4 regions of the Exiguobacterium artemiae 7-3 genome follow, and region 4 is predicted to be linked to each of the others. Evidence: predicted binding sites of a transcription regulator. Region 4 holds the regulator's gene; each other region holds the start of a gene.
What was found. Region 4 encodes Rex, which represses fermentation and respiration genes when NADH is low (regulators of the CRP and FNR family bind a similar motif). Its sites were predicted from a motif close to TTGTGAAATATTTCACAA; they were not measured.

Region 1 (5,209 bases), 2.2 Mb from region 4:
CCAAGGAGAACTCGGATTAGCCCGATTAACGACAGATCTTGCCTCTGAGGACGGCTCGGATATCGAACGCGAAGCAGAACTTGTTCTTTATTTCCAACTCAAACAGTTGCTCGACATGTTACGCGCTTTGTACAACAAACGTTTCGAAATGCAACCGGAACAGGAGCAACTTTTATTGACCGCTGTTCTTTACTTCACGTCTCCGGTTGACGCTTTACCTGATGAAAATATTTTAGGACTGTTCGATGATGCTCAAATCGTCGAGGCCATTTATGAAGAACTGGCCGCGGATGTCGATCGTTTTCAACATCTCGAATGACAACATGAAATAATAGCAGACATCAAAAAAAGAAGGATCCGTTGAAAACCGGACCCTTCTTTTTCTATCTTCAAGCCGTCGAACTTAACGTTTTTTACGCTTTTTGTTTTGAAGCGATGTTGATTGTTGCTGCCTGTTCGTTCGATTGATCTACTTCGAGCTTCGATTTATTGAGCCATGTGTAGACCATTCCCATGAATAGTGCTCCACCGATAATGTTCCCCAACAATGCCGGAACCAGGTTATGGATCGCACCGGCAAAGGAAATCGCTTCCGGATGCGGGACGACTAAAGCAAGTGAGAACAATGCCATGTTGGCAATAACGTGGTCAAAACCAGAAGCAAAGAACACAGCGACCAAAATCATCATCATCATGATTTGTGCGAGTTCATTTTTCATGTTTTTCGGAATGAAAATTGCCAGACAGACCATCCAGTTACAGAAGATGGCTCGTGTAAAGATTTCCCATGTCGTATGATGGATTTTCGTCTCAGAAACAGCAAACAACCAGTTTTCCATTCCGAGTTCCTGGATAATCCCTGTTTGTGAGAAAAGTAAGGCAAAGGCAAGTCCGCCGAGACCGTTTCCGATGAAACACAGCGTCCATACTTTAAACGTATCCATCTTCGAAGTGAAGCCACGCATTGTCGACGTCGTGAAATACATCGTATTTCCGGTAAATAATTCTGCACCGCCGTACACGATCAAGACGAGCGCGACACCAAACGTCAATCCACCGACGAGTGTCGTAACCGGTGATTCATTTAAATATAAACCGTTGATTGCTTTAAGTGTAAATATGATGGCAAAACCAATAAAAACTCCTGCTAACATTGCTCGAACCAAATATTCTAGCGGACGCATCCGTAGCATTTGTGTCGATTTGACAGCTTTTTTTCGTAATCCTTCTAATGCTTCTACTTCATTCATTGTAGAAACCCCGCTTTCTTTTGTTCAACAATTCACAATGTCTGTTCATTTATTATCATACTTCCATCTTATAAGATGTTCAAGTCATGAATAGACACTATTTAGCGTTTTATTAAAAGAACAGGATGTAAACGATACCAATGTGTCAAGTTTGTGAAAAGTGCTTTTTCTTGGTGTATACAACTACTTTTCAGGAAGGATTTGCAACGATTCTTGGAACTTTTCAAAAAATACTGTCCGCCTGGAATCTACAAGTACATAGTCTTCGACAACGACGCGATTAAACCGATTTGCGGAAGAACTGGCACGTTCGATATCCCGTGGTGTATAGTCTTCAATCCGTTGTCTGTCCATATCAAACGTGACTTCAGAAAACGAATCCCTGTAATGAATTTGAAGTTCGGATAAGTCGGATACACTCAAAAAAAGTGCTAGTGTCTGATGCATGATCAACTTGGATAAACGGCTTTCCAAAAAAGCGGCGTTGCCGTATTGGATTGCCTTTCCATTACTACCCGTCCAATCCGCCTGCCCTTTTTCAGTAGGTTCGTATGTCATCTTCACCGTCGTACCATCCACTGATACACCAGTCAATGCCTCGGAAAACGGCAACTGTTTGACTAACTCTTCAATCGCAGCCGTATTGGCAACCGATGTCCCGACATGACGTGCAATCACATGACCATCTTTAAAACTCTCTTCTTCCGGCGGTTGCTGTTGGTTCCAGACGACCCACGAACCTGCCGACAGACCGATTCCAATACACAAAATGAACAGTATGATTTTTTTCAAAAAACGCTCTCCTTTCTCAAAACCAGGTGATCTTATTGTTCTTTTTTCAAATCGGGGGTTGAATTAATCCTCATATCAGCGTACTCTTGCAGGCAGATACTTTATGGAGGAGGAGCATGAGATTACTCATCAATCACAATGAAAACTAAACAGCCCGCAAAGAAAAAACGTACAGAGAAAATCGGTTTCCTCTTAATTGGAACATTGCTGTACTCGTTGTACATCAGTCTTCTCTTATCGCCGAATGATATCGGATCCGGCGGAATCATGGGAATCACACTTATCGCACAAGAATTATTCCACACACCAATCGGTTTGACACAACTGGTCTTGAACATTCCACTTTTTTTACTTGGATTTCGTTTTTTAAGAAAACGCTTTATGTTTTTATCCGGTCTCATCGTCTTGGCTTCATCGTTTTTAATTGACTGGATTCCGACCCAAATCGTTCCTGAATCTTTAAATGATCCACTCGTCGCTTCCATTTTTGCCGGACTTGTCTCTGGTTTGGCGATGGCTTTGATCTTCTTTGGCGGTGCCTCGACTGGCGGTCTCGATATCCTTGGAAAATTCTTTTATGCCCGCTTCCACAACTGGCCGCTTCCACGTATTTTTTTAATGCAGGATTTAGTCATCTATGTACTCGTCTGGTTCGTATTTGATTTGAAACATGTCATGTATGCGTTGATCATGAGTTTCGTTCGGGCGAAAGCACTTCAGACCGTGTATAGTTTTTATTCCGCTTCTAAACAATGTATCATCATTTGTGAAAAAGCCGATGAAATCAATGAAGTAATCACAAAAGAATTAGGACGCGGTGTAACGATTCTCGATGCGCGCGGCGGTTATTCGAAGCGGACGAAAAAGATGGTCTATGTCGTCGTACAGAATAATGAAATTCTTAAACTCCAAGAAATTGTTTCCTCCGTCGAATCCAACGCTTTTGTCACGTTTTCTGAGATTCATACGGTCTTCGGGAACTACAAAGAACACTCCTATTCTTTTTAACTGTCTAAAACGTTGTTACCGCTGCACTCGTTGTAGCGGTTTTTTGTGTATAATACGCAAAATCAAAGAAAATGTTCCACATTTTTTGAAGAATCCTTCACTTTTTGGGAAATAGTGGTTAAGCTAATGACATTACGTTTTGTAAAAAAGGATGGATTGTATGAATCAACTATGGCGGCACCGTATCACCCTCATCCTGATCGTCAGTCTGTTTGCCTCGATTCCACTTCTGTATGCTTTAAGTGGGTATCGAACGATTTCCAAATTGACTGAAGAGATGCATAGACAAGATATTCCAATGATTAAACAAGTAGATCAACTGATCGAACATAATCGTGACCGGGCGAATGCTGTTCGCGGCCTGTTGTTATATGAAGATGACCGTTACATTGAACAATATTACTTTTCTACTTCTAAAGTTCATGATTTACGGCGTTTATTAAATTCCTCCAATCAGACACCTGGTGCGGTTAAAGATTTACTGTTGCGTAATAATGCCTGGGAGGAAGAGATTCAAGAAGTTTTTACCGTCTATGAAACAGATCATCCGCAACGGGCTAAAAAATTAGCTAAACAAACGACCCAAACCACCCAAACGATTCTTGAAGACTTGTCACAAATTAAAGAAAAATTATATCGTGATCTTGAACAAAAACTAGAATTGGCCACTGAAATGACGGCAGAATATAAACGAATGTGCTTCAGCCTATCTATTTTAGCTTTTTTGTTGATTGCAACGACCATCATCTTATTTCACCGGTCTAAACCGCTTTCCGAAAACAAAACAAACACGTATCGCCCGTAAGGACGTTACGTGTTTGTTTTGTTGTTCAGTAAACTCAAGAGGACGCCTTACCTTCGTTTACATGTTCCATTGCTAGATGAACGAGCGACGATACGTGATGATCGTCCAGCGAATAATAGACGACCTTACCTTCTTTTCTATATTTCACCAGTCCTTGTTTCAACAAGGTACGGAGATGGTGAGAAGCTGTTGCAATCGAACAATCCACCGAAGCCGAGACATCACAGACACAAAGCTCCTCTTCCACCGTCAAGGCGTAAGCAATTCGTAAACGCGTGGCATCTGACAGGACTTTGAACAACTTTCCAATGTCTGTCGTCGGAATCGTATCGACGATTTCTTCAATTTCTTCTGCACGTACTTGATCAATGGCAATCGTTTCACAACGTGGTGCATCCACCGTCATCACCTCTTTCCCTTTCATTCCACCATCGTTTCAAATGAATTGCAAGGAAATCACTTCAGGACTCAGGTGACTGACTGATCTGAACTTTTTAACTGAAAAGCAACAGTTCAAAAAAGTCTGTTTCCCGTCGTCCAGACCGGGAAGCAGACTTTTTCATTAGACGATTCCTATTTGAAGCACATTTTCATTTATCACGGTTTCGTCTTGAGATTGCGTAAAAGAACCAGCCACCTAAAAAGTTTCCGATATCCCATACGATACGGTTTGAATCGACGGCACGCACACCGATATCAATAATGCCCGTACTTTTCAAGCGCTCTTTATAGCGCTTCCGTAAAAAATGGGGTAGCGGAAGAAACAGCATCATCCGGTAAAAAATATCTAGATGTGTGTGCCCCCAGATTTCAGTTGCGATTGAGCTCGTTTGAATGAGCAAGGAACGTTTATACTGTTGTCGGTATTTATTCTTTAATAACACAGCTAGTTGATACGAATAACGATTCGGGAAAGGAAATAGCACTGCACCTAAATGATATTTCCCGCGATTATCGACTCGAATGATTTGTGGTTCGATTTTATACCGAATCCAACGTCCTCGAAATCGAACAGACTGCCATTTCACGACCATCACCTCTAAGTGAACTATACCCTGTCGGAGACGCTCTGACGCACTTGTTTCACGGTCTGCTTAAACTTTTTCGTCGTTCGTTGAATGTCTTCACTTGCAAATAAAGCTGAAACCACAGCATATCCGTCCACTAGTGAACTAAGTGTTGAAATGTTCGTTTCGGTAATCCCACCGATTCCAACCAACGGGATGTGAACGGCTTTACGAATCTCTTCTAACGTCGCTCGCGCCATGAATGTTGCATCTTGTTTCGTCGCTGTCGGAAAGAGTGAACCGACCCCTAAATAATCTGCGCCTTCCCGTTCTGCCGCAACAGCTTG
Region 2 (5,209 bases), 2.1 Mb from region 4:
CTGACGAATTGCAACATGTTCAGACTGTCTTGCAGACAGGAACGAACCATTATCAAAATGAAGCGAATCAACAATTTGAATTGATTCTGATTCCGATCAAGATTTCTGATACTGCCGTTGGTCACTTCTTGATTCTGCATGATGTGACCGAACGCATGGCACGTCAACAGCAAATCGAATACCACGCTTATCATGACGGTTTGACGCACATCGGCAATCGTCGTTCTTTAGAGAAAACATTCAGTGAAAAAATACCGCCCTTGAATTATTTAGCTTTGATCGACCTGGACGGCTTCAAACAAATTAATGATACCTACGGTCATGAAGCTGGAGACTATATCTTGATAGAAGTGGCGCAACGCCTTGCGAACGAATTATCTGCTGATGAATCGGTTTACCGGCTTGGCGGGGATGAATTTGCTTTACTGACTTCGGCGAAAGATGAAGTTTCATTAAGACGACGCTGTAAAGTTTTCTTGAATGATCTGTCGAAACCCTATCAGTACCACGGACAACGGTTACGTGTATCTGCCAGCGTCGGCGTCGCACGCCACGATTTGGAATCCGATTTAGAACAATGGCTCAAACAGGCTGATTTAGCAATGTATCGTGTGAAACATCAAGGTAAAAATGGGATTGGGATTTATCGTTCCGAGATTGAATGAGTGTACCAGTCCAAAAAAACCGGCCCTTCCGAATAATTACGGAAAGGCCGGTTTTGATTATTCTGGACGTGGTGCGATGTTTCCTTCTTCGATATCGAGTAATAAATCAATCAACTCGGCACAAAATTCGGGATATTGGCGTAACAAGGCATCTTCTCCTACTTCGTCCACGAAATCAGCTAAAAGGATCCGGACTTCTGGAACTAATGCTTTGGCGACTTTCATGTAAGCAATCGCAAAACGCCATTTCCCCGAGATATAAAGAAGTTTACCGACCAACAAATCACCGGGCTCGACTTCAATTTCTGCTAAATCCGTCTGATACGTCTGTTTTGACATGATGTCGACGACCCGCTCTTCCTCAACAACAAACAGGGAGGGAACGGGATCCGCCAAACCTCTCAGCGCCCGATACAGACTTGGTGACATGTCTTCCTTAACCTGTTCTAAAAAGCGGCCGTGAGGCGTTTTCCCTTGTTCATCCGTTTCATAGAAAATCGCCCAATCGACGAATAAATCACGAAACAGTTCGGCGTCTTTCAAATACCAACGTCCTTCTGTTGCGATTTCTTCGATGAATGCCACCCAGTCTGTACTTCTAGCCGTTGCGGCCTCTTGATACATCGTCTTAAGCGCCGTATTCATCTCTGCTTCCGATACAGTCGTCGGAAAAGGGATTATCTTTCGCTCACTTTTCATCGTGTCGGTCCTTTCCGGTGTGGGTTCGCCGGTCGTTTGATTGTTTCGGGTTCCGTGTGTTCCCGTTTCGGAATCACTTCGCCACGATAGATTTCCATCTCTTCCATTTCCACACCCATTTGTTTAGTCAGTGTCTTCAGGTGTTTCAAATCGTGATCCGTGACGAGGGCAAGGACCATACCGGATGCATTCCCGCGTCCTGTCCGTCCTGAACGGTGAACGAAATCGTCAAATGACTCAGGTAAATCATAATGGACGACATGGGTGACCGCTTCGATGTCGAGTCCACGGGCTGCGAGGCCCGTCGTCACGAGCAATGGGAACTCTCCCCGTTTATATGAACGGAGTGTCTCCATCCGTTCCCGTTTTCCTTTTTCGGCGTCAAGAATTCGGTATTTTAATGAGAACTTACTGAGTTCACCGTTTAATGGTCCAAGGAATGAGCGGTTATTGATGAACGTCAATACTTTCGCTCCCTGCATGTTCGCCAGGCGACGCAAGTATTCCGGTTTAAGACGGCGTGACATTTCGATGTAACCGAATTTCACTTGTGTACTCATCACACGTTCTACTTTAATCCGTGCAGGCTCGTTCGCAAATAATGTTTTTCCCCACTCTGCCGTTCGTTCCGGCAATGTCGCCGAGATGAAGGCCAACTGACGATCACGCAGTGCACTGTTGGCAATTCGTGTTGCCGAAGCGCTCATGCCGCTTTCATAAATTTGATCGGCTTCATCTAAAACAATCAGTTTTACTTTATGCATCTTCATTTTTTTAGAATCAATCAGTTCGACGAGTCGTCCCGGTGTACCGACGATGATTTGCGGTTTTTTCTTCAATCGTTCATGCTGGCGTTTGAGTTCGACGCCACCAATGAAGGCACCTGATTTAATGCCGCTTCCTTGCGAAAACAGTTGAATGACTTGATGGATTTGCATGACCAGCTCACGTGTCGGTGCTGTAATCACGACTTGGATATGCGGTTCATTTTCATCAATCAATTCTAATGCTGGGATGACATATGCTAATGTTTTCCCAGTCCCGGTCGGTGCTTCGACCAAAACATCTTTTCTTTCGCGTACTAATGGAATTGCCTGTTCTTGAACCGGCATCATTTTTTCGAAGCGGGCGCGCTCCCATGCTTCTGTAATAAAAGGCTTCATAAAGTCCATAACGTGTATTCTCCTACTCTCTTCTGCATCATTCTGTAACATATTCAAATTGATCGGTCGTTTCGTCACGCAGACCACGTAACGTTTGTGTGTATTCGTTTCCTGCGTCGATGAGCCGGATGTGATATACCACTTCCTGGTCATTCTTTATTTCTTCCGTCAAAATATCAAACCCTTGAATGACCCGGTCTTGAAGTTCATCCGCCAGTTTCGGAAACTGACTGAGCACCGGGTAATCGGATCGGACATCACTCGGGCGACGAATCAGCTTCGCCAAGTATTTTTCTTTATATCCGATGAAGTCTTCAAAATCAAAGTCATCTTCAAAACGAATCCAAAATCCGTCTTCCTCAAACTCCGTAATCATTCCTGTTCTCGGTGTTCCTTCAGTCGATACTTTTAACGTCACCCAATCACCTGTTCTATAATCGGCACGGTCTTCCAACAGCAAAAAATCCATTTTATGCACCTCCACGGTCTATATTCCCTTTTTCATTGTCAACGATACGTCATAAAAATACAAGATAACCCGGTGTGACTTTTATCACGATTCGAACTGTCTTGTTCAGATGAGCATCAAAATAGTGATACAGATTTGAAAATATGGCTGTATTTCAACCTTTTTCTGTTTTTTGAGCATGTTCCAATCACTGGTACACATTTGACGAATCCCTTCTATACCAACGTTTTTCAAGTCTCTTACGCTTTCACCGGGATGTAAAACTCTTCCCTTCTAATGTTTGTTACACTATTCACATAAGGGATATATCTTGGACTGTTCACCTTACAAACAAAGGAGTGTTCGTAATGTTACTTGAAAAAACACCAGCATGGCAACAATTCGAAACAGGAACGTGGAACGATCAGATTGACGTAGCAGATTTCATCCGTCGAAACCGGACAGAATATCGAGGGGATGATCAGTTTCTCGCAGGACCAACAGTTGCTACGGAAACACTGTGGCAACAAATCATGAGTTTGACAAGCGAAGAGCGGACACGCGGTGGTGTATATGCCGTTGACGCTGCGACACCATCAACGATCCTGTCACACGGCCCCGGATACCTCGATCGTGACTTAGAAAAAGTCGTCGGTCTCCAAACGGATGAACCGTTCAAACGCTCGATTCATCCGAACGGCGGAATCCGGATGGTTAACGATGCGCTCGAGGCCTATGGTTTTAAGGCAGATCCTGTTGTGACACGGACGTTCAGTGAATACCGGAAAACACATAATCAAGGCGTGTTCGATGCCTATACTCCCGAAATGCGTGCCGCCCGAAAAGCAGGTATCATCACCGGTCTTCCGGATGCATATGGACGTGGTCGGATCATCGGTGATTACCGTCGCGTTGCGTTATACGGAACAGCGTACTTGATTGAGCAACGGAAACAAGACTTACAGAACCGTGGCGGCTTTTTATCCGAATCGATGATCCGGGACCGTGAGGAAATGAATGAGCAAATTCGTGCATTGCAGGAACTGACCGAACTCGGCAATCGTTATGATTGTGACCTATCCCGTCCTGCTGAAACCGCACAAGAGGCGTTCCAGTGGGTTTACCTCGCTTATCTTGCTGCCATTAAAGAACAAAATGGTGCTGCGATGTCACTTGGCCGCGTCTCAACGTTCCTCGATATTTATATCGAACGTGATTTGCAGACCGGACGTTTGACGGAACAAACAGCACAGGAACTAGTCGATCATTTTGTCATGAAACTGCGAATCGTCAAATTCCTGCGTACCCCGGACTACAATGATTTATTCTCCGGTGATCCGACCTGGGTCACGGAATCCATCGGCGGGATGAGTGAGGACGGCCGCTCCAACGTCACGAAAAGTTCGTTCCGCTTCCTGCAGACACTCGTCAATCTCGGTCCGGCTCCAGAACCGAATCTGACAGTCCTTTGGTCCACACAACTACCGCGCGGCTTTAAAGAATTTTGTGCCAAGATGTCGATTCTGTCCAGTTCGATCCAGTATGAAAATGATGATTTGATGTTGCCGATTTACGGCGACGACTACGGTATCGCATGCTGTGTTTCCGCCATGAAAATCGGAAAACAGATGCAATTTTTCGGAGCACGGGCGAACTTGGCAAAAGCACTCCTCTATACGTTAAACGGCGGCATGGATGAAAAACTTAAAATTCAAGTCGCTCCAAAAACCGATTTGATTTTAGATGACGTCTTGGATTATGAAACGGTCATGGCCGCGTACGACCGTCAACTCGACTGGTTGGCGGAACTCTATGTCAATACGTTGAACGTCATCCATTTCATGCATGATAAATACAGTTACGAACGGATTGAAATGGCGTTGCATGATCCAGAAATCTTACGGACGATGGCTTGCGGTATCGCCGGACTGTCCGTCGTCGCCGACAGTCTGTCTGCCATTCGTTATGCTAAAGTTTCCCCGATTCGTGATGCAGATGGAATCGCCGTTGATTTTAAAATCGAAGGTGACTTCCCGAAATTCGGAAATAATGATCAACGGGTCGATCAGATGGCGGTTGATCTCGTCAAACTGTTTATGGAAAAAATCCGGAAACATCCGACGTACCGCGATGCTTTACCGACTCAATCCGTCTTGACGATTACTTCAAATGTCGTCTACGGCAAAAAAACCGGCAATACGCCAGATGGACGACGGGCTGGTGAACCATTCGCA
Region 3 (5,209 bases), 1.9 Mb from region 4:
TGTGAACTGATGGCGCAACGCAAGATCATACGGACCTGAACCATCTTTTGCGCAAATCGAGACCGTATACTCATCCGAATGTTGCCCTTCTCCGAGTGCTCCCATGTCGACTGCAATATATTCCGCAACCTCTTCTGAAAAACCGGCATTCCCTCCAAAGCCCACTTCTTCATAATTGGAGATAAGGATATGAACAGGATGTGGTAACATGAGGGTTTTCCATTTTTTGACGAGCTCTAACAATAACGCAACGGATGCTTTGTCATCGAGGTGACGTGATTTTACGAATCCCGTTTCCGTATGAACGAACCGCGGATCAAACGTCACGACGTCACCTACTTCAATTCCGGCAACACGTGTTTCTTCTGCCGTCGTTGACCGAATGTCGAGTCGGACCTCGATATTCGCCGCACTCCGTTCTTCCGTATTCGTCACACGCGACGTGTGGACACTTGAATGATGAAAGACAATGGTTCCGGAAATGGTTTGTCCGTCCATTTTATGGACTAAACAGTTTTCTCCCTCGATTGCTGTCCATGCATAGCCGCCAAGCTGCGATAAACTGAGACGACCGGTTGGTAAGATTTCCTTGACCATCGCTCCTAACGTGTCGACATGTGCTGTCAGTAGTCGAATCCGCGACGACTCACCCGGCAACATGGCAAGCAAAGCCCCTTTTTCTAATTTTTTATACGTAATCCCTTCTTCTTTAAACCGGTTTTCTACATATGTAAGTGCTTGAACGGTAAATCCCGTCGGACTAGGAATCTCCACTAAGTCACGAATCGTCTGAACAACTGCCTGCATTTGTTTCACTCCTTTTTTCGAATGCTTTTTCCTCTATATGATACCAAAAGATGGAACAGCCGGGTAATCATTCACTGCTTCGATTGCCTTTCTGCCGAATAAAAAAAGTCGTAGATTCAATTTACATTGATTCTACGACTTTTCACACGTCAATTCTTGCATTCGAATCTACAACACAGATGAGGTAATCCATCATCCATTAGACGTATTTCTTCATCCAAATATCATCGCGATATGTTCCGTCTTCCAATTTAACGGAATCCGGATCTTCGCCATATACTTCAAAGCCTAGTGACTCATAAAGGTTCTGGGCGGCCTCATTGCCGGAAAGCACCGCCAGGATGACTTGTTCGACATCCGGAAGTTGTTTTGCTTCTTCGATCAGTGCTTCCATTAGGGCGCGACCTGTCCCGCCACGGTAATCCGGCGACACATACACACCAGAAATCATCGCTTTATGCGACTCGCGCGATAATTCGTACGGCTTGACTTGTCCAAACCCAAATAACTTTTCGCCGTCAAATATTCCGAGCCACACTTCATCAGAGTCCGGATCGCCTTCGAGTCCTTCTTTAACATCTTGAATTGGTGTTTGTTGTTCATCATCAAACGAATGACCAAACGCATCTGGATGATTTTTTAATCCTTCCAGCCGAAGACTCCAATACTGTTCTGCATCTTCTTTCGTTAACTTCCGAAATGTATACATGACTGTCTTTCTCCCCTTTATGCGTTTTTCCTATTAGACAATATGATATGAAAAACTCTTCTACCCTTTACATAACCTTTTTCTAGTAAAATAAAACCTAGTTTAATCGAGATTTTTTCCACGCAAAAAGATCACTCCTTTTCGACTTACCAAAAAAGAGTGACCTTTTTGCTTTAAGCACATCCAGAATCGAAGAGGACGCTATCAACTCAAAATTAACGGAGGACAGGTTCCATTGTTTGACGCAATACTTCTGCTGAATGATGAAATTTTTTGAGTTCTTCTTCCGTTAAAGAAACTTCGATGATTTCCCGAACACCTTGCCGGTTGATGATTGCGGGTACGCCGATGTGGATACCGGACATTCCATATTGTCCGTCGACATGTGCCCCGACCGTCAATAAGCAGTTCTCGTTCCCAAGAATCGCCCGGACGATTCGAACAAGCCCAAGACCAATCGCATAATACGTCGCACCTTTTCGTTCGATGATGTGATACGCTGCATCCCGGACATTGATATAAATTTGATCAAGGTCGGCTTGAGAGTATCGATCATCTTCCGCTAACAATTCATCGATCGTTTTACCATATATCCGTGAATTGCTCCAGGCTGCAAATTCGGTGTCTCCGTGCTCCCCTAGAATGTAAGCATGTGCGTTACGGGAATCGATATGGAAGTATTCACCGAGCATTTGGCGTAAACGTGCCGTATCAAGGACCGTACCTGATCCAAAAACACGGGATTTTGGAAGACCGGAATATTTCCATGCCAGATGGGCCATGATGTCAACCGGATTAGAGGCAACGACGATGATGCCGTCAAAACCGGATTCCATGATTTGACGCACCATTTCTTTCATGATCAACGCATTTTTAGCGACAAGATCGAGTCGGGTTTCACCCGGTTTTTGTGGCGCGCCCGCCGTGATGACAATCACTTCCGCATCTTTACAGTCTGCGTAATCCCCTGCCCAGATACGCATCGGGGAAGAACTGAACGGTGTCCCGTGATTTAAATCCATCGCCTCTCCCTCTGCTTTGGCTTTATTGACGTCGATGATGACCAATTCTTCACACAATCCCGCTGTTGACATCTGATACGCAAAGCTTGAACCGACAGCCCCCGCACCAATTAACGCTACACGTGTCACTTTCGCATGTAATTCCATCCTTTATATCCACCCTTCTGATAGGTAATTTAAAAGTTTGTTAAATATCTCACAAATAGATTGTAACATCTTTCACAAAGTATGAGTGTTCATGAAACCGTTCACATCTTGTCTAATTTGTGTCAATAATATCCTAACATAAGGAAAAGTGACATCTTCCATTTCCACTTACCACATTCGATGCACAATAAAACCAATCATTCCGGCTAACATACTCGATAAAAAGTTCACTCCGTCATTCCCGAGCCATTTCCACCCTTTTACATAAAGGGTCGGTTGATTATGATGGCTACGTTTTTCCGTTTCTTTAAGACAAACGACACATCGAAATTTCCGCTGGATCGTCCCGCCGAACAATGTATCGAACAAACTCCCGAGGATGCCGCCTGTCGTCACTAACAGCCAAGTGTTCGTCGACAAATCGAACAATAAATCCCCCGCTGTCGCAATGAACAGCGCCCCGACGATCGTCGCTGATGTCCCGAGTATTGAAATTGCGCCGCTCGTTCCAGCCGGTACACGACGTCCCGTCAAGAGAAAGGGATCCTTTTTAGACAAGGGACCAATTTCAGAAGCCCATGTGTCGGCATTTGACGCAGCGAGCAAAATCAAAAATAAAATGAGGAAAGACGTTTGTTCTGTCCAAACGAATCCCACGGAAGCCACCGCTGCGACACCGCCGTTCGCAAGAACCTGCCAACCGTCACGCGGTCCGTCTTTTTCGACGATTTGATTCACCGACTGTTTTCTACGTTTCCCAAGTTTCGACAACAAACTGGAACTGCCAAAAAAGAGCAACAACATCAGAAGTCCGGAGTAACCGAAGCCGGAAAGAACAAGTGCCCCGACGACAACCGTCCAGATACTCCCGCTGATTGTCAGCAAACGCATCCGGTATCCGATGTAGCCGAGCAAAAAACAAAATAGAATACCGTAGATTACTGACATACAACGACCCCAGACTCGGTTACGATTCGCTGGACCGGTTGATCGAATGGTTCCACTTCGAAAGCAGGGACCAGCTGACGGTTAAAAGCAATCGCTACGGTATGCCCATGGTAATCAGCTAATACCCGATCATAAAAACCGCCTCCCCATCCTACACGGTAACCTTGACGTGTGAAAGCTCTTCCCGGAACAAGACAAAGATCAACTGAACTCAAAGATTGCTCTTTCGCCTGATCATCCGGTTCCCGAATACCCATCTTTGTTTCTATCAATGGACTGGTCGGTAAATATTCAAAAAATCGCATATCCTGTTGAATGACTTTCGGAATGACAACCTGTTTCCCAAGTTGCCAAGCTTTTAAAATAATCGGCTCTGTCGCACATTCGTTCCGAAATGAAAGTGTGATGGCAATGGATTGAGCATTTTTCCACTCCGGTAATGCAAACAGATGATCATAAATCTGTTGTTCTTTTTGTTCACGATGTTCTAACTGATTTAACTGATCGGTAATAAATTGCCGGATTTCCTGTTTTCCCATCTTGCGAAGCCCCCTTATTCAACAAAAAAGCCATCACACAAGGTGACGGCTTCCATCTCAATTATTTTACTTCACGGTGAAGTGTGTGCTTACGGAGACGTGGGTTGTATTTCTTCAACTCAAGACGCTCTGGGTTGTTACGCTTGTTCTTCTTAGTGATATAAGTACGGTCACCAGTTTCAGTGCAAGCCAAAGTAATTTTAACGCGCATGGGATTCCCTCCTATCTAGCTCTCGATGTATCAAGTGTTTTTGCTTTACATAAGGTTAAGCATACTCAAGTATCGTACCAAGAAAGGAAGTGAATTGCAACTGTTCATCCGTTCTTTTTCGGATTCGTTACATGCTGGTATGGATTTTCAAGGTCCACCTGGAATGCACGCAGTTCTTTTGCAACATGATAATCATGTTCAATCCCGTTTCTTGCTTCTTCTCGCTCGAGATAAATGACGTCCGAATGACGTAATGCTTCTCCTTCGAGTCGCTTAATCGCTACGACAAGTCCACCTGTTCCCGATGGAGAACGTTCACTTTCTAAGTCATACACATTGCTCACAAGTGGTAATCCGTTCATTTCAGCAAAGGATTGGGCCGCTGAAGCCGTCTCCATATTAAAATTATGAACAAGTCGGAACTCGACGATTTTGTTCAATGCCTGTGCTTGACGCAAGACTGCCAGATTTAAGCCGGCCAATTGATTATACGTCTGAACGAGCGGTAAACCATTGACCCCGACCTGATAGACATGAACGCCGTCTTGCTGCTGATAACCAGCCGTTCCTGATGTGATGACGTAAACATTTTCACCAGATGCAGCTAATCGTTTCGCATATTCCGCAACTGGACGGTTTGGATCATCGTATTGAGTCGTCACAAGTAAAATGGCTTCACTGTTCCACGATGCCTCACGTTGAACCGCTACATAGTAATCATGCGGAGTCAGGAAGACATCCGGTTCAATATCTGTATCAGCGAGGAACGGATATTCTGCATACCGCTCTTCTAGCCAATCAAGCGTCAGTTCTTGTGCATCGAGAC
Region 4 (5,209 bases):
AGTCCATCAGTCCGGCTCCCTCACGACGTGGTGAGTAGTAATTGCCAGTCTTCGCTTCCTGATTGTACTTACCTGAATCCAGCTGCGGACGTGATGTGTTCATCAAGATGGTCTTCGCGAGTTTAACGCGTGTCGCGCCACTGACCTTGAAGTCTTTATCAATCCGTTGCATGACGAGTGCCGTTCCACCGGCGACGTGTGGTGCTGCCATCGATGTCCCGCTCATGACGCCATACTCGTTATTATTAAGCGTCGAATAGATTTTTCCGCCTGGTGCCGTGATTTCCGGTTTGAAGTCTAGGTTCGGCGTCACACCCCATGATGTGAAGTCAGACATTTCACCGGCAACCGGGTTTGGTGTCGAGACGGCTTTCCCGTCAAACGTCACTGTCAGTGCCTTACCGGCTTTCGCTTTTACTTCGAGCTCGTTGCCGTCTGCGATGCTTAACGAGACGAGTGGAATCGTCGGTTTGTTAAGTGCCATGCTGACATAGTCCCCGTGCTCGACCCGACCACGGACGATGACACCGGCTGCCCCTTGTTTTTCGGCTTCCGCTTGAATCATCGCATAGTTAAAACCGCCGTTACGGACGACGAAGACGACTTTATCTTTGACGTCTTTATCGGCATAGTTGGCTTCACTGCCATCACCGACATAGACGACATCCATCTTTTCTTTATCAAAGACCGCAATCGGGTTCGGTGAATCTTGTTTTTGGTACGCCAGGTAACCGGCATCCTGCCCGTCGACCGTCAATGCCATACCTTCAAGTGTCAATTGCGTGTTTTCAACAGACGCGACTTGAAGCGATTCGCTGATCAGTCCAGGTGAACCGACAACACCGACATCCGGATTCGACGCGTATGGATTTCCGGCACCGCTTCCGGCAAAAGCTGAGTTACCGGCTGAAATCGCACATAAAATACCGTTGTTCATCGCATTGACGATCGCTTTTTGTTCTGGATCATCTTTTTGAACGAAGGATGCCGTTGAACCAAGACTCATGTTGATGACGTCTGCACCGAGGGCAATCGCATCATCAATCGCTTTGATATAAATATCACTGAATGTCGACGGCATACCTGGATCATTGCCGAAGACTTTCATTGCGAGCAGTTGTGTTTCCGGTGCAACACCTTTAATGCCACCGTTCGTCTCATCGCCGTTGGCACCAACCGTACCGGCAACGTGCATCCCGTGCATCGAAGCGCCTGCTCCGAGGTCACGGATTTCGCTGTCATGATCGGCGTAGTTATAACCGTACGGGACTTTTTCCGTAAAGTAGTTTCCTTTTAAGCCTTTTGACGATTTAAAGCTCTCGACTTTTGAAGACGTCAAATCAACTTTTGTCTCCGGACTAAGGACCATGTCCTTGTGCGTCGGGTCAATTCCCGTATCGATGACGGCAACGATTGTTCCTTCACCTTTATAGCCGTAGTCCTGCCATGTTTCCTTCGCATTGACCATGTCTTTGCTGTGCAACATGTTTGGTGTCGCGCCTTTTTCAACTTCTGGACGCGCATATTCGTGTGCAATATGTACATTTTTGATGCCGCTTAATTTCTTCAACTCTTTGATTTCACCGTATTTGACTTCGCCGCTGAAACCGTTCAAGACAGTTGTGAAACTTTCTTTATACGAAACAGAAATATCTTTTTGGGCAATCGCTGCTTTGACTTCTTTTTGTTTATTGACGATTTGATTCTTAAGAATAATTTTTTCCGTGTTGCTTAACGTGCTGTAACGCTTATTTTGTGCTTGTGCATGTTCAATCGCTGCTTTTTGATCGAGCTCGACGACAATCCGTACTTTTTCGTTTTGACTGTATGACTTTTCTTGACCCGCTTTTTTCAGTGAGAGTGCTTGTGGCTTTTGTACATCCACTTTTTGTGATGACACGTGTCCCTCAGCATGAACTAGGCTGGAAGATGTCATGAGGGCAGCTGCCATCAGAGCAATCTTCTTTTTCTTCATTCTTTTTCCTCTTTTCCAAAAATGTAATGTGGAGCAAAAACGTATTAAACGAAAATTCTGTATTTTTAGTTTAATTAACTTTCGCTTAATATACAATTTAAATTTGGTGCTTTTTAAAAGTATTTGTTTGTTTATTACATCACAAAAGGTATAAATCCTTATATTTCCTTATCTATTTCTTACAGGTAAATAAAAAAGGACATAAAAAAACCTTGGTTTCCCAAGGTTTCGGCAGGTAAAGCGATATGGAGACTATCGGGCTCGAACCGACGACCTTTTGGCTGCCAGCCAAACGCTCTCCCAGCTGAGCTAAGCCCCCGTGTGTTTCTATTACGAGTATAACCACTTCTGTTCATTTTTTCAATATAAAATTAGACCGCTTACAAAAAAAAGCTTTTCCTGCCATCACGGCAAGAAAAAGCTTCTTCTTTTTACTTATTTAACTCACGCATCAGATCTGCCTGTCGTTCCAGTTCCGCCTGTTGCTCGAGAATCAGCACTTTTTTATACGTCCGTGCCGAGATGATGATACTGATTTCATACAGGACGAACAACGGAACAGAAATCATCAAATGCGATGTGATGTCGGGCGGTGAGATCAACGCCGCGATCACGAACAGCGCAAAATACGCATACTTCCGATTCTTCCGCATGAAGAACGGCGTCACGAGTCCGAGCCGTGTCAAAAACATCGTCACGACCGGTAACTGAAACAACAGACCAAACGGAATCGTCAACCGGATCAGGAAACTGAAATAGTTCTCGACCCCGATGACCTGTTCAATCCCAAGCTCTTGTCCGAGTTCCGTTGATACTTCCAGTAAAAACGGCAACAGCCAAAAATAAGAAAACGAAACGCCCGCGAGGAATAAGAAAAACGTCACGGGAATGTACGTCAACGTCGCTTTTTGTTCTTGGTCGTGCAGACCGGGACGGATGAACGCCCAAAGCTGGTACATCCAAAACGGGGACGCCAAGACGATTGCGATGATGAACGCAAGATTCAGATATAACATCAGCGGATCAACGACGTTAAACGCATTTAAACCGATTCCGAGTTCCTTTAAGTCGGCCTGTAAGAAACGGACGAGCGGCCGGACGAGCGGAAAGGCTGCGATAAACATGACTACCACGATGATGAGCGACCAGATGATCCGCTTACGCAGTTCATCTAAGTGCGATGTCACACTCTGTTCTTGATCGATCGCCATGATTCACTCACTTCTCTTTCATTTCGTCCTTTTTGTCCTTATCATCTTCCATGATGCCATGTGTCGCACTCTTGAACTCTTTTAACGTTTGACCGGCCGCGCGGCCGAGTTCCGGTAATTTCTTCGGTCCGAAGATGATGAGGGCGACGACACCGATCAAGGCGATGCTTGCCGGTCCAATACCAAGTGTTAACGGGATTAAGTTTTCCATTATGATTTCACTCCTTCAGCTGATTGCGAATAATGCTTCATGAAATAGACGAGCGACTGCAGCTCGATTGACAGATCGATGTGATGCACCCGGACATGGGCCGGTACATTCAACCGGGCCGGTGTAAAGTTCAGAATGCCGGTCACACCGTACTCAACTAACTCATCCGCCACTGACTGGGCGAACTGGGACGGTACCGTCAAGATGGCGACATCGACATGGTTCGCTTTGATTTGTTCTTTCATATCCGACACATGATAAATCGGAACGTCCTGCGTCGTCGTTCCGACCTTGTCTTCATCGGCGTCAAACGCGATGACGATACGAGTACTATTATTCTTTAAAAAGTTATAATTTGCAAACGCTGTTCCGAGATGTCCGACCCCGATTAAGGCGACATTCGTGACCTCGTCTTGGTTGAGTGTCTTTCGGAAAAATGTTAACAAATGTTGAACATTATAACCGTACCCTTTTTTCCCTAACGCCCCAAAGTAGGAAAAGTCACGACGGATCGTCGCGGAGTCGACTTTGACCGCTTCGCTGAGCTCTGCTGACGAGACGCGCAGCTTGCCGGAGTTATAGAGACTCTGGATAAAACGATAATATAACGGCAGTCGTTTCGCCGTTGCTTGTGGTATTTTTGTGTCTGGCCCATTCATACTGCAGTTCCCCCTTCGGCCACGTTCTGACGTGGCACCCAAATCAATGCAAAGAATTCTACTCCCCTTGATTGTAAACCACTTCACATAGAGTAACAAATATTATATTCGGCAGGATTTTTCGTGATAGACTAAAGGGTGGAAGGATGGATGGATATGATTCTCTTACAAGTAAACCAACTCTCAAAATCATTCGGCGTAGAGCCGATTTTAGACAATATTAAACTCGAAGTACAGGAACGGGACCGGATCGCCCTCGTCGGACGAAACGGTGCCGGAAAATCGACACTTTTAAAAATCATCGCCGGGGAGCTGTCACATGACTCGGGGGAGATCATGAAAAGCAAGGAAGTCCGGATTGGTTATCTCGCGCAGGACAGCGGACTCGAGTCGAACGAATCGATTTGGAACGAGATGCTGACCGTCTTTGAGCATCTGCAGGATCAGGAACGGGCGCTTCGCCGGATGGAAATCGAAATGGGCATGGAGCACATATTAAATGATCCGACTGCCTATGACCGTCTCCTGAAAACGTATGATCAAGCGCAACACGACTTCTCGGAAGCCGGCGGCTATCAGTTCGAAGCCAACATCCGCTCTGTCTTACACGGGATGCGTTTTTATCCGGACGATTATTCCCGCCGGATTCAGACGCTTTCTGGTGGACAGCGGACCCGGCTTGCCCTGGCGAAGATGTTGCTCCAGGCACCGGAACTGTTGATTCTCGATGAGCCGACCAACCACCTCGACATCGATACGTTGTCTTGGCTCGAAAGCTACTTATCCGGTTACCGTGGTGCCGTCTTGATCGTTTCCCACGACCGCTACTTCCTCGATCAAGTCGTCAACGTCGTCTATGAATTGTCCCGGAACGTGTCGCGGAAATTCACCGGCAACTATACGAAGTATCTCGAACAAAAAGCGGCACTGTACGAACAGGAAATGAAACAGTTCGAACAGCAACAGGAAGACATCGCGAAGATGCAGGACTTCATCCAGCGTAACATCGCCCGTGCGACGACGACGAAACGGGCGCAAAGTGTCCGCAAGCGTCTCGAAAAAGTCGACCGAATCGACCGTCCGGACGGTGACGAACGCAGTACGGTTCTGTCATTCCCGATTGAAAAGCAGAGCGGCAATGATGTCCTGCAGG

Region 1: a site for Rex is predicted at 1,271-1,288, ahead of P402_RS0113825 (formate/nitrite transporter family protein). Genes of this name have one in related genera too.
Region 2: a site for Rex is predicted at 3,277-3,294, ahead of pflB (formate C-acetyltransferase). Genes of this name have one in related genera too.
Region 3: a site for Rex is predicted at 2,723-2,740, ahead of P402_RS0112125 (L-lactate dehydrogenase). Genes of this name have one in related genera too.

Annotation. Positions count from the first base shown of each region.
Region 1 covers NZ_KK211190.1:2,469,711-2,474,919, forward strand. Annotated here, with positions in the region: gene P402_RS0113820 (DUF1232 domain-containing protein) at 1-319, shown strand, start outside; gene P402_RS0113825 (formate/nitrite transporter family protein) at 414-1,250, opposite strand; gene P402_RS0113830 (hypothetical protein) at 1,434-2,042, opposite strand; gene P402_RS0113835 (YitT family protein) at 2,181-3,050, shown strand; gene P402_RS0113840 (CHASE3 domain-containing protein) at 3,211-3,855, shown strand; gene P402_RS0113845 (ArsR/SmtB family transcription factor) at 3,890-4,279, opposite strand; gene P402_RS0113850 (hypothetical protein) at 4,446-4,889, opposite strand; gene thiE (thiamine phosphate synthase) at 4,904-5,209, opposite strand, start outside.
Region 2 covers NZ_KK211190.1:2,408,451-2,413,659, forward strand. Annotated here, with positions in the region: gene P402_RS0113505 (GGDEF domain-containing protein) at 1-665, shown strand, start outside; gene P402_RS0113510 (hypothetical protein) at 723-1,364, opposite strand; gene P402_RS0113515 (DEAD/DEAH box helicase) at 1,361-2,527, opposite strand; gene P402_RS0113520 (hypothetical protein) at 2,565-2,996, opposite strand; gene pflB (formate C-acetyltransferase) at 3,344-5,209, shown strand, end outside.
Region 3 covers NZ_KK211190.1:2,129,760-2,134,968, forward strand. Annotated here, with positions in the region: gene P402_RS0112115 (M42 family metallopeptidase) at 1-807, opposite strand, end outside; gene P402_RS0112120 (GNAT family N-acetyltransferase) at 1,007-1,516, opposite strand; gene P402_RS0112125 (L-lactate dehydrogenase) at 1,732-2,685, opposite strand; gene P402_RS0112130 (DUF92 domain-containing protein) at 2,854-3,633, opposite strand; gene P402_RS0112135 (5-formyltetrahydrofolate cyclo-ligase) at 3,624-4,172, opposite strand; gene rpmG (50S ribosomal protein L33) at 4,234-4,383, opposite strand; gene P402_RS0112145 (1,4-alpha-glucan branching protein domain-containing protein) at 4,488-5,209, opposite strand, start outside.
Region 4 covers NZ_KK211190.1:270,295-275,503, reverse strand. Annotated here, with positions in the region: gene P402_RS0102460 (S8 family serine peptidase) at 1-1,975, opposite strand, end outside; tRNA gene P402_RS0102455 (tRNA-Ala) at 2,222-2,294, opposite strand; gene tatC (twin-arginine translocase subunit TatC) at 2,407-3,186, opposite strand; gene P402_RS0102445 (twin-arginine translocase TatA/TatE family subunit) at 3,194-3,397, opposite strand; gene P402_RS0102440 (redox-sensing transcriptional repressor Rex) at 3,397-4,056, opposite strand; gene P402_RS0102435 (ABC-F family ATP-binding cassette domain-containing protein) at 4,213-5,209, shown strand, end outside.